Regions from separate parts of the Streptomyces sp. VNUA24 genome, predicted to be linked through region 1. Evidence: riboswitches for the same ligand, from Rfam matches in the RefSeq annotation. Region 1 holds a riboswitch; the other holds the start of a gene.

Region 1 (7,414 bases):
CGCCGGGCCGAGCGATGACGGATAGGGTCGACGCCATGGGCAGCCACAAGGACGCAGAGAACCCCAAGGCCACCTTGCCGACCCCCGTGACCCAGGCCGGGCGGGACGCGCTGGACGCGATCCTCGGCCGCCCGGGCGGCACGGTGATCGCACTCGACTTCGACGGCACGCTCGCCCCGATCGTCCCCGACCCCGAGCAGGCCCGCGCCCACCCCGACGCGGTCGCCGCCCTCGCCGCCCTCGCCCCGAAGGTCGCCTCCGTCGCCGTGGTGACCGGCCGCCCGGCGGCCGTCGCCGTCCGCCACGGCGGCTTCGCCGGTGTCCCCGGACTGGAACACCTCGTCGTCCTCGGCCACTACGGCGCCGAACGCTGGGACGCCGTCACCGGCACCGTCAGCGCCCCCGCCCCGCACCCCGGAGTCGCGGCGGTCCGCGCCGAACTCCCCGGCCTCCTGGACGGCGTCGGCGCCCGGCAGGGCACCTGGATCGAGGAGAAGGGCCGCGCGGTCGCCGTGCACACCCGCCGCGCCACCGACCCCCAGGCCGCCTTCGACGCGCTGCGCGCCCCGCTCACCGACCTCGCCGCCCGCCACGGCCTCATCGTCGAACCCGGCCGTATGGTCCTCGAACTGCGGCCCCCGGGGATGGACAAGGGCGTCGCCCTGCGCGAGTACCTGGCGGAAACCGGCGCCGCGTCCGTCCTCTACGCCGGTGACGACCTCGGCGACCTCCCCGCCTTCGCCGCCGTCGAGAAACTCCGCACCGAGGGCACGCCCGGCCTCCTGGTCTGCAGCGGCAGCGCGGAGGTCAACGAACTGTCCGAGCGGGCGGACCTGGTGGTGGACGGCCCGCAGGGAGTCGTCGACCTCCTGGCGGCCGTCGCCGCGCACGTCCGACGCGGAGGGCCCTGAACGGCGGCCCCGGCTACCGGCCCTCCTCCAACGCCCGCAACTGGTCCAGGAACCACTGCGTCGGCGGCAACGCGGTGGCCGCCGCGACCAGCCGCTTCCCCCGCTCCGCCCGCTCGTCCGCCGACAGGCTCAGCGCCTCGTGCAGCGCGGCCGCCGTACCCGCCACGTCGTAGGGGTTCACCACCACCGAGTCGTCGCCCAGTTCCTCGAAGGCCCCGGCCTCCCGGGACAGCACCAGCACACACCCCTCGTCGGAGACGACCGGCACCTCCTTGGCGACGAGGTTCATGCCGTCGCGGATGGGGTTCACCAGGGCCACGTCCGCGAGGCGGTACGCCGCCAGGGACCGGGCGAAGTCGTCCTTGAGGTGGAGGACGACCGGGGTCCAGTCCGGTGTCCCGTACCGCTCGTTGATGTCGTCCGCGACCCGCTCGACCTCGGTCATGTAGTCCCGGTACACCGCGAGGTCCTGCCGCGACGGGTACGCGAAGGCGACGTGCACGACGCGCTCGCGCCAGGTCGGCCGGTCGTCGAGGAGCTGCCGGTAGGCGTGCAGGCCGCGCACGATGTTCTTCGACAGCTCCGTGCGGTCCACGCGGACGATCGTGCGGCGCGGGGTGCCCTCCGGGGCCGTACCGATCTGCTCCCGCAGCAGGGCGATGCGGTCGTCGACGTCCTCCTGGTGGGCGCGGGAGCGCAGGAAGTCCGCGTCGGCGCCCAGGCCGTGCACGCCGATCCGGGTGCCGGACAGGCTCTCCGGGCCCAGGACGGCCCGGCAGCACGCGGTGAACGCGTCGGCCCACCGCTGGGTGAGGAACGCGGCCCGGTCGGCGCCGAGGATGCCGTCGAGCACCTGCGCGGCGATGTCGTCGGGAAGCATCCGGAAGTAGTCGACGGGTGCCCACGGGGTGTGCGAGAAGTGGCCGATCCGCAGGTCGGGGCGGAGGTCGCGCAGCATCCGGGGGACCAGGACCAGGTGGTAGTCCTGCACCAGCACGGCCGCGCCGTCCGCCGCCTCGTCGGCGAGCGCCTCGGCGAAGGCGCGGTTGTACGTCTCGTACGCCGCCCACTGCCGTCGGAACTCCGCGTCGAAGGCCGGTTCCAGGGGGGTCTGGTAGAGCATGTGGTGCACGAACCACAGCGTGGAGTTGGCCACGCCGTTGTACGCGTCGTGGTGCACGTCGGCGGGGATGTCCAGCATGCGCACGCCCGGTTCGGAGACACCGCGTCGTACGGCCTCGCGGTCGCCGTCGCCCAGGGCGGAGCACACCCAGACGGCGCCGGAGGACGGGTCGATCGCGGAGAGGCCCGACACGAGACCGCCGCCGCCGCGCTTCGCCGCGAGCGTGTCGGTCTCCTCGTCCAGCGTGTAGGTGACGGGTCCCCGGTTGGACGCGACGAGTACGTGGGCCGCGCCGTGCGTTGATGCCATACGGCTCAACCTAGCCAAGGGCTCCGCCGGTCAAACGTGGGGTGCGGCCGTATACAGGAGTGCCTCATGAGGGTGGAGCGCCTGTTGTGTGGCGGGTGCGGGTGGGTGGGGGCTGGTCGCGCAGTTCCCCGCGCCCCTGAAATGCCCGGGGCTGCGCCCCGGGCATTTCAGGCCCGCAGGACCGTTGGCTTTCAGGGGCGCGAGAAGCCCCGCACCCCCGCCCCCTACGCCGCCCTCCGCTTCGCGTACTCCGTGATCTCCACCATCGGCGGCCGCTCCTCCAGGTCCACCGAATAGGTGCGCGGCTCAAAACCCTCCCGGCCCCGTTCGAACTGCGTCAGGACCGGCCGGATCAGATGCCCGCGGGCCAGCCGGAGCTGGGCCGTGCGGTAGATCGCCGCGGACATGCGGCCCAGCGCCGCCCCGTCCTGGTGCCGGTGCTTGCGGACGCCCACGTCGACCTGGGCGAGCGCGTCGAGGCCGACCAGGTGCAGCGCGTCGACCAGCATGCCCAGCTCGATGCCGTAGCCCACGGGGAACGGCAGCCGCTCCAGGAGCGAGCGCCGCGCCGCGTACTCGCCGCCGAGCGGCTGGACGAAGCCGGCCAGCTGCGGCCAGTGCATGTTGAGCAGGGGGCGGGCCATGAGTTCCGTCACACGGCCGCCCTGGCCGGCGGCGGAGCCGAGGGGGCGGTCGTACATCGCCTTGACGAGGTCGACCCCGGGGTCCGTGAGCAGCGGGCCCACGATCCCGGAGACGAAGTCGGACGAGAACTCCCGGAGGTCGGCGTCGATGAAACAGACGATGTCGCCCCGGGTGACGAGCAGCGAGCGCCACAGCACCTCGCCCTTGCCGGGCACGGCCGGGACGCGGGGCAGGATGTCGTCGCGGTGGACGACGCGCGCCCCGGCCGCCGCCGCGACCTGCGACGTCCGGTCGGTGGAGCCGGAGTCGACGACCACGATCTCGTCGACGAGCGGGACCTGCCGCATGAGGTCGTGGCGGATGATCGCGACGATGTCGCCGACGGTCTCCTCCTCGTTCAGCGCGGGCAGGACGACGCTGACCGACTGGCCGCTCGCTCGTTTCGCGGCCATGATCCTGTGGAGCGGGCGGTCGGCCGTGGACCAGGAGCGGGTGTTCAGCCAGTGCTCGACTTCCTTCAGCACAGTGCGCGGCTCCTCTGCGTTCATCTCGCGGTTCGGACGGCTCTCTCAACTGTCCTGGCCTTCGGTTACAGTCTTGGACAACGCTGGTGACCATCGCATGTCGGTGCCCGTCGGCTCATACAACCAAATACCGCTCATCCAGAGGGGCAGAGGGATACGGCCCGATGAAGCCCCGGCAACCCTCCAGCCGGTCTGACCACGTCGTCGTGGTGAGGCTCCCGGCTCGGGAAGGTGCCAAATCCGTCTCGCGGCGAAGTGCGCCGCGAGGAAGATGAGGAGAAAGGGCCTCGCCTCCATGGCTGCGCAGACTGTTGCAAGCACCACCGACTCCCCCTCCACAGTAGACCTCGGCCCCGCCGCCGCACTGAGCTGTCGTGAGTGCGGCCACCGCGTCCCCCTCGGGCCGGTCTTCGCCTGCGAGGAGTGTTTCGGGCCGCTGGAGATCGCGTACGACTACTCCGCCTACGACACGGAGGAGCTGCGCAAGCGGATCGAGTCCGGTCCCGCGAACATCTGGCGGTACGCCCCCCTGCTGCCCGTCCCGGCCGACGTGGCGACCAAGCCGAACATCAATCCCGGCTGGACCCAGCTCGTGCAGGCCGACAACCTGGCCGCCGCGCTCGGCGTCGACGCCGGCAAGCTCTTCGTCAAGGACGACTCCGGCAACCCCACGCACTCCTTCAAGGACCGGGTCGTCGCCCAGGCGCTGGAGGCGGCCCGCGCCTTCGGCTTCACCACCCTGTCCTGCTCCTCCACGGGCAACCTGGCCGGCGCCGTCGGCGCCGCCGCCGCCCGCGCCGGCTTCCGGTCCTGCGTGTTCATCCCGCACGACCTGGAGCAGGGCAAGGTCGTCATGGCCGCGGTCTACGGCGGCGAGCTGGTCGGCATCGAGGGCAACTACGACGACGTGAACCGCTTCTGCTCCGAGCTGATCGGCGACCCGGCCGGCGAGGGCTGGGGCTTCGTGAACGTCAACCTGCGGCCGTACTACGCGGAGGGCTCCAAGACCCTGGCGTACGAGATCTGCGAGCAGCTGGGCTGGAAGCTCCCGGATCAGCTGGTCGTGCCGATCGCCTCCGGGTCGCAGCTCACGAAGATCGACAAGGGGCTGCAGGAGCTGATCAAGCTCGGGCTCGTCGAGGACAAGCCGTACAAGATCTTCGGTGCGCAGGCCGAGGGCTGCTCGCCGGTGTCGGTGGCGTACAAGGCGGGCCACGACGTCGTACGGCCGCAGAAGCCGAACACCATCGCGAAGTCGCTGGCGATCGGCAACCCGGCGGACGGGCCGTACGTGCTCGACATCGCGCGGCGGACCGGGGGGGCCGTGGAGGACGTGACGGACGAGCAGGTCGTCGAGGCGATCAAGCTGCTCGCGCGGACCGAGGGGATCTTCGCCGAGACCGCCGGTGGTGTGACCGTCGGCGTGACGAAGAAGCTGATCGAGGACGGGCTGCTCGACCCGACGCTCACCACGGTCGTGCTCAACACCGGTGACGGTCTCAAGACGCTGGACGCGGTGGCGGGGACGGGGCTCACCGCCACCATCCGGCCCAGCCTTGATTCGTTCCGCGAGGCCGGTCTCGCGTAAGCAGGACCCGTCAGCAAGTCGTTCTGCTGCGGGTAAGTGGGGGCTTGTCGCGCAGTTCCCCGCGCCCCTTAGGTTCGCTGCACTCCCCGGAGGTTTCACATCATGTCCGTCAACGTCCGCATTCCGACCATCCTTCGCACCTACACCGGCGGGCAGGCCGAGGTCAGTGCCGAGGGCGGCACCCTCGCCGAGGTCATCGCCGACCTGGAGAAGAACCACAACGGGATCGCCGCCCGGGTTCTCGACGACCAGGGCAAGCTGCGGCGGTTCGTGAACGTGTACGTGAACGACGACGACGTCCGGTTCGAGCAGGGGCTGGAGACGGCGACGCCGGACGGCGCGGGCGTGTCGATCATTCCGGCCGTCGCGGGTGGCTGACCCCCGGTCCGTACCGGTCGGTAGTAACCGTCGGTAACTTCGATTACCGAGCGTTCATCGAATTGCCCCCTCCGTGAGAGAAGCGGAGGGGGCAATTCTCTATGGTTGAGCACTGTAGAGTTGGGGAACCCGGTCCGATCACCGTAGTGATTCCATGCCGGACGCATATGTGATTCCGCCGCACGCCCTATATGAAGTAGCCAAAGTGTGCAGGGTATTTGCGTGTTTCGCTCCTTTTGTGGAGCCCGACTTGCCCTGAATTCGGGCGAATTGTTCGTACATTCCCGACCGGTCGTGTCCAGATTTCTCGTCCGATTGACCTGTTGCAGAGGGCAGTTGGACAGATACATTCGGCCGCGGTCGACGCGTTCCGGCGCACACCCCCAACCGTTGGGGGGTGAGGTCTGACCCGGATCCGCGAAGTGTGGATCTGTGCAAGGGCCAGTAATAGGGGAGTTAGGCATGGCTCAGGGCACCGTCAAGTGGTTCAACGCGGAGAAGGGGTACGGCTTCATCGCGGTCGACGGTGGTGCGGATGTATTCGTCCACTACAGCGCGATTCAGATGGACGGCTACCGCACCCTGGAAGAGGGCCAGCGGGTCGAGTTCGAGATCTCGCAGGGTCAGAAGGGGCCGCAGGCGGACATGGTCCGGCTCGCGGCCGGCTGAAGTACGCGCCGGGTTTCAACGCAGCGACGTTCTTCGTTCTTCGTAGGAGGGCTCGCACCCCGCTCCGGGGTGCGGGCCCTCTTGTGTGCGCAGGCCCCCGGACCGGTCCCGGAGGGGTGCGCACCGGGGTCGCGCGCGGGGCGCGAGGGGCGCGTTCACCTGCGGATCATCGAGAGGCGCTTGCACTCGCAGGGGGCGAGTGCTAATCATTGGCGTTAGCACTCTGAAGGTGAGAGTGACAACGAGGACCGGGTCGGCGAGGCCCGCAGGCCGGGTGGGGCAAGGAACCACGAGGCAGGCAGGCCGTCCGTCGCGGGCGCCAGCGCGGTCCGGAGCAATCCACCCCCTGTCCGGGAGGACCACTTCACATGGCCAAGATCATCGCGTTCGACGAGGAGGCACGGCGCGGCCTCGAGCGCGGCATGAACCAGCTCGCGGACGCCGTCAAGGTGACGCTCGGCCCCAAGGGCCGCAACGTCGTCCTCGAGAAGAAGTGGGGCGCCCCCACGATCACCAACGATGGTGTGTCCATCGCCAAGGAGATCGAGCTCGAGGACCCGTACGAGAAGATCGGCGCCGAGCTGGTCAAGGAAGTCGCCAAGAAGACGGACGACGTCGCCGGTGACGGTACGACCACCGCGACCGTCCTCGCCCAGGCGCTCGTACGCGAGGGCCTGCGCAACGTCGCCGCCGGTGCCAACCCGATGGCCCTCAAGCGCGGCATCGAGAAGGCCGTCGAGGCCGTCTCCGGCGCCCTGCTGGAGCAGGCGAAGGATGTCGAGACCAAGGAGCAGATCGCTTCCACGGCCTCCATCTCCGCCGCCGACACCCAGATCGGCGAGCTCATCGCCGAGGCCATGGACAAGGTCGGCAAGGAAGGCGTCATCACCGTCGAGGAGTCCCAGACCTTCGGTCTGGAGCTGGAGCTCACCGAGGGTATGCGCTTCGACAAGGGCTACATCTCGGCGTACTTCGCCACCGACATGGAGCGTATGGAGGCCGTCCTCGACGACCCGTACATCCTGATCGCGAACTCCAAGATCGCGAACGTCAAGGACCTGCTCCCGCTCCTGGAGAAGGTCATGCAGTCGGGCAAGCCGCTGCTGATCATCGCCGAGGACGTCGAGGGCGAGGCCCTGTCGACCCTGGTCGTCAACAAGATCCGTGGCACCTTCAAGTCCGTCGCCGTCAAGGCCCCGGGCTTCGGCGACCGCCGCAAGGCGATGCTGAACGACATCGCCATCCTCACCGGCGGCGAGGTGATCTC
Region 2 (7,414 bases), 1.9 Mb from region 1:
CAGACGCACCACGTGCTCTGCCCTTGCCACCAGTCCACCTTCGACCTCGCCGACGGCGGACGGGTCATCTTCGGCCCCGCGGGTCACGCGTTGCCTCAGCTGAGGATCACCGTCGGTGAAGACGGCTACCTCGAAGCGGTCGGCGACTTCGAAGAGCCCGTCGGTCCTGCCTTCTGGGAGCGCGGATGAGTACTACGAACACCACCGGTTCGCGCGACAAGCGCGAGAAGGCACCGGCCGGCGAGCGCGTCGCCGACTGGGCCGACGGCCGGCTCGGGATCTACTCCCTGGCCAAGGCCAACATGCGCAAGATCTTCCCCGACCACTGGTCGTTCATGCTGGGCGAGATCTGCATGTACAGCTTCATCATCATCATCCTCACGGGTGTGTACCTGACGCTGTTCTTCCACCCGTCGATGAACGAGGTGGAGTACCACGGCAGCTACGTCCCGCTGCAGGGCCAGCTGATGTCCGAGGCGTTCAACTCGACCATGCACATCTCCTTCGAGGTGCGCGGTGGTCTGCTGATCCGCCAGATCCACCACTGGGCCGCGCTGGTCTTCCTCGCCGGCATGTTCGTGCACATGATGCGCGTGTTCTTCACGGGCGCGTTCCGCAAGCCGCGTGAGGTCAACTGGCTGTTCGGCTTCCTGCTGTTCGTCCTCGGCATGTTCACCGGCTTCACCGGTTACTCGCTCCCGGACGACCTGCTCTCCGGCACCGGTGTCCGCTTCATGGAGGGCGCGGTCCTGTCCGTGCCGATCGTCGGCACGTACCTGTCGTTCTTCCTCTTCGGCGGGGAGTTCCCGGGCGGGGACTTCGTGGCCCGGTTCTACTCGGTCCACATCCTGCTGCTGCCGGGCATCATGCTGGGCCTGATGGTGGCGCACCTGATCCTGGTCTTCTACCACAAGCACACCCAGTTCGCGGGCCCCGGAAAGACGAACAACAACGTCGTCGGCATGCCGCTGCTCCCGGTGTACATGGCGAAGGCCGGCGGCTTCTTCTTCCTGGTCTTCGGCGTCATCGCGGTCATCTCCGCGATCGCCACGATCAACCCGATCTGGACCATGGGCCCCTACCGGCCGGACCAGGTGTCCACCGGCGCCCAGCCCGACTGGTACATGGGCTTCTCCGAGGGCCTGATCCGTGTCATGCCGGGCTGGGAGATCAACTTCTGGGGTCACACGCTGGTCCTGGGCGTCTTCATCCCGCTGGTGATCTTCCCGCTGGTCCTGGTCGCGATCGCGGTCTACCCGTTCATCGAGTCCTGGGTCACCGGCGACAAGCGCGAGCACCACATCCTGGACCGCCCGCGCAACGCGCCGACCCGTACGGCCTTCGGCGTCGCGTGGATCACCTGGTACATGGTCCTGCTGATCGGTGGTGGAAACGACCTCTGGGCGACCCACTTCCACCTGTCGATCAACTCGATCACCTGGTTCGTCCGGATCGCGTTCTTCGTGGCCCCGGTCCTCGCGTTCGTCGTCACCAAGCGCATCTGCCTCGGCCTGCAGCGCCGGGACAAGGACAAGGTGCTGCACGGTCGCGAGACCGGCATCATCAAGCGCCTGCCGCACGGTGAGTTCATCGAGGTCCACGAGCCGCTCAGCCAGGAGCAGCTGCACACGCTCACGGCGCACGAGCAGTACGCGCCGGCCGAGATCGGTGCCGCGGTCGACGAGAACGGTGTCGCCCGCAAGGTCTCGCGCCTGGAGAAGGCCCGCGTCAAGCTGAGCAAGGGCTACTACGGCGAGGACAACCAGATCGCCAAGCCCACCGTCGAGGAGTACAAGGAGATCACGAGCGGCCACGGCCACCACTGATCGTCCCGCTTCGCCACACCACGGTCGAAGGGCCCCCGTCCGATCTTCGGACGGGGGCCCTTCGCCGTGCCCGGGGCTGGATAGGGTGGGGTTCACCTTCTTCCACGTCTCGTCTACGACACCCAGGAGCGGCTATGAGCGCTGTGACCCCCGCTGGAGGCGACACCGCGGCGGGCCGTTCCTGGCCGGCGGTCCTGAACGCGCTGCTCTCCGGACACGACCAGGACGCCGGTGCCACCTTCTGGGCGATGGACCAGATCATGCGCGGCGAGGCGACGGACGCGCAGATCGCCGGGTTCGTGGTGGCGCTGCGGGCCAAGGGGGAGACCGTCGACGAGATCACCGGTCTCGTCGACGCGCTGTACCAGCACGCCAACGTGATCGAGGTGGCCGGGGAGACCGTCGACATCGTCGGCACGGGCGGGGACGGGGCCAAGACGGTCAACATCTCCACGATGTCCTCGATCGTCGTCGCCGGTACGGGCGCGAAGGTCGTCAAGCACGGCAACCGGGCCGCGTCCTCGGCGTCCGGGGCCTCCGACGTCCTGGAGAAGTTGGGCGTCAATCTGGAGCTGACGCCGAAGCGGGTGGCCGAGGTCGCGGAGGAGGCCGGGATCACCTTCTGCTTCGCGGTGAAGTTCCATCCGGCGCTGCGTCATGTGGCGGCCGCGCGTGGGCAGTTGGGCATCCGTACGGTCTTCAACGCGCTCGGGCCGCTGGCGAACCCGGCGAAGGTGCGGGCCCAGGCGGTCGGGGTCGCCGACCCCCGGATGGCGCCCATCATGGCCGGTGTCTTCGCCGGACGCGGCAACTCCTCGCTGGTCTTCCGCGGCGACGACGGACTCGACGAGCTGACGACCACGGCGACCTCACGGGTGTGGGTCGTCCGGGACGGCAAGGTCACCGAGGAGGCGTTCGACCCGCGCGAGGTGGGCCTGGAGCTGGTGCCCGTGGAGGCGCTGCGGGGGGCCGACGCCTCGTACAACGCGGATGTCGCGCGGCGGCTGCTGGGCGGGGAGACCGGGCCCGTGCGGGACGCGGTGCTGCTGAACTCGGCGGCCGCGTTGGTGGCGTTGGAGCCGACGTCCGCGCCGCTGGCGGAGCAGTTGAGGGGCGGGATGGCCAGGGCCGCGGAGTCCATCGACTCCGGGGCGGCCCGGCAGGCTCTCGAGCGGTGGGTCGCGGCGACGAACAGGTAGTCGGTCGGGTACGGGTGAGTGGGGGCTGGTCGCGCAGTTCCCCGCGCCCCTGAAAAGCAGGGGCTGCGCCCCGTGCTTTTCAGGCCCGCAGGCCGTTGCTTTTCAGGCCCGCAGGGCCTGGGCTTTTAGGGGCGCGGAGAACTGCGCGAGAAGCCCCACGCACCCGCACCCGACAACGAACCGAGCCGCCCCCGAGCCCCAAGGCGCACCCGTCCCGGAATCCGGACAAGAGTTGCGGCGCGGCGATCACCTCGCGTACGTTCTGGTCCAGGTCATGAGTGACAGCCCATAGCCCCGGCTGGCTGTCCGGCAACCCTCCTTCCGTGGCGGGGTGCCCCGGGTGAAGACCGGGCCGTAGGCAGCGAGGTCTACGGCAAGCGCGGCTTCGAGGGAGTTCTTCCGTGAGCAAGCGAATGCGATAGGGCCGCCGAGCCCCGCCTCCGCGCACCCCTTTTCCTTTCTTCAGCGTGCCCTTCTTCGGCATGTCCTCTCACGGGAGTTCCCCATGTCTGTCTCCAGCGTCTCCACCCTTGCCGCCGACCAGTCGGTTTGCGCCTCCCTGCCCGTTCTGGGACGGGATGTCACCGTCCCGCTCGTCACCGGTGGCGAGGTCACCTACGCCGCGCTCGACTACGCCGCCAGCGCCCCCGCCCTGCAGCGCGTCTGGGACGACGTGGCCGCGTACGCGCCGTACTACGGGAGCGTGCACCGGGGCGCCGGGTACCTCTCCCAGCTGTCGACGGACCTCTTCGAGAACGCCCGGAAGACCGTCGCCGAGTTCCTCGACTGCCGTGACGACGACCAGCTGATCTTCACCCGGTCGACGACGGACTCCCTGAACCTCCTGGCCGAGGCCCTGCCCGCCGACTGCCAGGTCTTCGTCTTCGAGACCGAGCACCACGCCTCGCTGCTGCCCTGGCGGGACGCGCGGGTGACGTACCTGGACGCGCCCCGGACGCCGGAGCAGGCCGTCGCCACCCTGGAGACCGCCCTCGCCGCCCGCGACCCGTACGGGCCGGCCCTGGTGTGCGTCACCGGTGCTTCGAACGTCACCGGGGAGATCTGGCCGGTGCGGGAGCTGGCCGCGGCCGCCCACGCGCACGGCGCGCGGATCGTGCTCGACGCGGCCCAGCTCGCGCCCCACCACCCCGTCTCCGTGCAGGAGCTGGACGTGGACTGGGTCGCCTTCTCGGGGCACAAGCTGTACGCGCCGTTCGGGTCCGGTGTGCTCGCCGGGCGCGCCGACTGGCTGCGCGAGGCCGACCCGTACCTCGCGGGCGGCGGTGCCAGCCGCAAGGTGACCCGGCGGACGGACGGCGGCGTGGACGTCGAGTGGCACGACAGCGCCGCCCGTCACGAGGCCGGCTCGCCCAACGTCATCGGCGCCTACTCCATCGCCTCCGCCTGCAAGGCCCTCACCGAGGCCGGGTTCGACACCCTGGTCGCCCGGGAGCGGTACCTGATCGACACCGTCCGGGCAGGGCTCGCCGAGGTGCCCGAGGTGCGGATCCTCTCCCTGTTCGGGGACGAGGCCCCGCGCGTCGGCGTCCTCTCCTTCGTCGTCGAGGGCTGGAACAGCTCCCACTTCGCCGCCGCCCTCTCCGCCGAGTACGGCATCGGCGTACGCGACGGCCTCTTCTGCGCCCACCCCCTCGTCCGTACGCTCCTCGGCACCGATCCGCAGAGCCAGGGCGAGTGCGGTGCCCCCGAGGCGGCCCCCGGCGAACGCTCCCTCAACGCGATCCGGGTGAGCTTCGGAGCGGGCACCCCCGACGAGCACGTGGAGCGGTTCCTGGGGGCGGTCAAGGAGCTGGTGCGTGACGGCGCGAAGTGGAACTACCGCACGGAGGACGGCCGCTGCGTCCCGGCGGTCTGACCGCCGGAGCGTTCGGCCGCGCGAGAGGCCGCTAGCCGTCCAGCCCGATGGCGAAGGCGGCCTCCAGGTCGTGCTGGGAGTAGGCGCGGAAGGCGACGTGCGTGTCCGTGCCGAGGACGCCCGGGATCTTGCTGATCCGGCCGGGGATCACGTCCGCGAGGTCCTCGTGCTCCTTCACCCGGACCATGGCGACCAGGTCGTACGTACCGGTCACGGAGAACACCTCGGTCACGGAGTCGATCGCGGCGATCGACTCCGCGATCTCCGGAATCCGGTCCACGCTGGTCTTGATGAGGACGATCGCGGTGATCACGGCTGGTTCTCTCCCTCGGGGGCCGGAGCAGGGACGTTCTTCGACGCGTCCGCTGGCGGTGTCACTCTAGCCCTCCGGCCGTAACGCCCCCATGCGTAGACGAACCCCAGTCCGAACCCCACCAGGTGCGCCAGATAGGCGACGCCCGGCCCCGCGGTCTGCCGTCCCGCCGCCAGCCACTGCAGGCTCACCCAGAAGGGCAGGGTCACCCACGCCGGGAACCGCAGCGGGAGGAAGAAGAGGAACGGCAGGAGGCTCGTCACCCGCGCCCGGGGGAACAGGTACAGGAACGCGCCGAGGACCGCCGAGATCGCCCCCGAGGCGCCGACCAGCGACTGGGGCGACCCGGCGTGCGCCGCCGCGTACGCCACCAGCGCGAGGTAGCCGCAGCTCACGTAGAACAGGGCGAACGCGACCCGGCCCATGCGTTCCTCGGCCATCGCCCCGAAGACGAACAGGAAGAGCATGTTGCCCAGCAGGTGCAGCCAGCTGCCGTGGACGAAGAGGGCGGTGAGGGGGGTGAGCGCCGCCCGCGGGGCGCCGCCGAAGAGTTCCACGGGGACGACGCCCCAGCGGTGGAAGTACGCCCGCTGCGCCGCCAGCAGCTCGTCCCCGGTGCCGTACACGGGGTTGAGGCCCGCCGCCGGGCCGATCAGGAAGATCGCACAGCAGACGGCGATCAGCCCGTACGTGACGGGCGCCGACTCGTTCCGTACGGCCCGGGCGGCCGGGGTGACCCACTTGCCGATCATGCGCAGAGCATGACGTAACCGGACCCACCCGCACAGACCGCCTCGCCGCCCGCGAGGATCGGCCGCCCCGCCGGAACCGATCGGCGCCCCCACCGTGGGCGAACAGGCGTCCGGTGCCGGTCAGGCCGTAGGGTTACGAGCCACAAGCACCGGGACGCCGGCGCTTCACGGAGACTGGAAGAAGGAAGAGCAGCCACGATGACGGTTCCCCTGCCGACGGACACCACCCGCTGGCGCTGCACGCTCTGTGGCAACCTCACGAGGTTCGACGTGACGCGCTCGTCGAAGGTCGTCGAGTACGTGCACCTCGACCTCGCCGGAAAGCCCGACGTCGAGGAGCGCGAGGTGGTCAGTGAGACCATCGAGTCGGTGCGCTGCCGCTGGTGCAACGCCGTGGACCAGGTGGAACTCGTGGACAGGCCGGACGCCGACTCCTGAGGGAGCCGGTCCGCACAGACATTGGGGTGACGGATGGTGGAGACCGCAGGCGGGGAGCCGGCCGACGGCGCCGCCGAGGTGCTCGACCGTCCGCTGCCCGAGGGCGTGCGCAGACGGGTCGTGCAGATCGTCTCGGACGGGTTCGGCGGCCTGACGGTCGCCGAACTGCCCGCACAGCTCAGGCAGTACGCCCGGTTCACCCCGACCCGTCGGGTGAAGTTCGCCGGGAACGCGATGGCGGCCGCGGTGGAGAGCGACACGCTGTTCAGACAGCGGATCGGCGAGCGGTTCCGTGAGGCCCACCCGGAGCTGGCCGGCGCCCTCGACACGGGTGCGCCGCCCCCGGCGGCGGACCCGCTGGACGTGGCGGCCGCGGCCTACGTGCTGCGTCCCACCGGCTGGGTGAAGCTGGTCGCCGCCGCCGGTGAGGAGGCCCTGCGGGCCGACGCCGAGCGCGCCGACGAGGAGAGCCGGGCCGAGCTGGACCGGCTGCGCGAGCAGCTCGCCGAGGCCCGCGCCCACACCAAGTCCGAGACGGAGCGGCTGCGTACGGAGCTGGAGGCGGCGCGCAAGGAGACCGACTCCCTGCACCGCAAGCTCCGGGCCGCCCTCAGTGACGTCAAGCGGGGCGAGGCCGCCCTGCGCAAGCTGCACGCCGAGACGGAGACCGTGCGCGCCGAGGGCCATGCCCAGGTGTCCGCGGCCGAGAGCGAGAGCCGTCGGCTCAAGGCGAGACTCGGTGAGGCGGAAGCCGCCCTGGAGGCCGCCCGGCGGGCCGCCCGCGAGGGCCGCAGCGTCGAGGACATGCGCGTACGGCTGCTGCTCGACACGGTGCTGGACGCCGCCCAGGGGCTGCGGCGGGAGCTGGCGCTGCCGCCGGTCTCCGTACGGCCCGCCGAGACCGTCGACGCGGTCGAGCCCGGGCGGATGACCCCGAAGGACATCGCCGCCCGCGCCCTGTCGGAGAACGACCCGGCGATCCTGGACCAGTTGCTGGCGCTGCCGCAGGC

What was found. A riboswitch is a leader RNA that binds a small molecule or an ion and turns the genes downstream of it on or off. The one in region 1 is predicted to bind S-adenosylmethionine.
Region 2: linked by a shared signal. The riboswitch ahead of PYR72_RS35345 (aminotransferase class V-fold PLP-dependent enzyme) and the one ahead of thrC (threonine synthase) in region 1 are both predicted to bind S-adenosylmethionine.

What each region holds. Positions count from the first base shown of each region.
Region 1 is NZ_CP119143.1:6,293,939-6,301,352, forward strand. Features, by position in the region: gene PYR72_RS26990 (DUF3263 domain-containing protein) at 1-18, shown strand, start outside; gene otsB (trehalose-phosphatase) at 36-911, shown strand; gene PYR72_RS27000 (trehalose-6-phosphate synthase) at 925-2,343, opposite strand; gene PYR72_RS27005 (glucosyl-3-phosphoglycerate synthase) at 2,568-3,512, opposite strand; SAM riboswitch class I at 3,644-3,790, shown strand; gene thrC (threonine synthase) at 3,808-5,100, shown strand; gene PYR72_RS27015 (MoaD/ThiS family protein) at 5,203-5,478, shown strand; gene PYR72_RS27020 (cold-shock protein) at 5,941-6,147, shown strand; gene groL (chaperonin GroEL) at 6,516-7,414, shown strand, end outside.
Region 2 is NZ_CP119143.1:8,243,623-8,251,036, forward strand. Features, by position in the region: gene PYR72_RS35330 (Rieske 2Fe-2S domain-containing protein) at 1-189, shown strand, start outside; gene PYR72_RS35335 (cytochrome bc complex cytochrome b subunit) at 186-1,826, shown strand; gene trpD (anthranilate phosphoribosyltransferase) at 1,961-3,025, shown strand; SAM riboswitch class IV at 3,296-3,411, shown strand; gene PYR72_RS35345 (aminotransferase class V-fold PLP-dependent enzyme) at 3,531-4,901, shown strand; gene PYR72_RS35350 (Lrp/AsnC ligand binding domain-containing protein) at 4,933-5,214, opposite strand; gene PYR72_RS35355 (rhomboid family intramembrane serine protease) at 5,211-5,966, opposite strand; gene PYR72_RS35360 (hypothetical protein) at 6,165-6,404, shown strand; gene PYR72_RS35365 (NYN domain-containing protein) at 6,438-7,414, shown strand, end outside.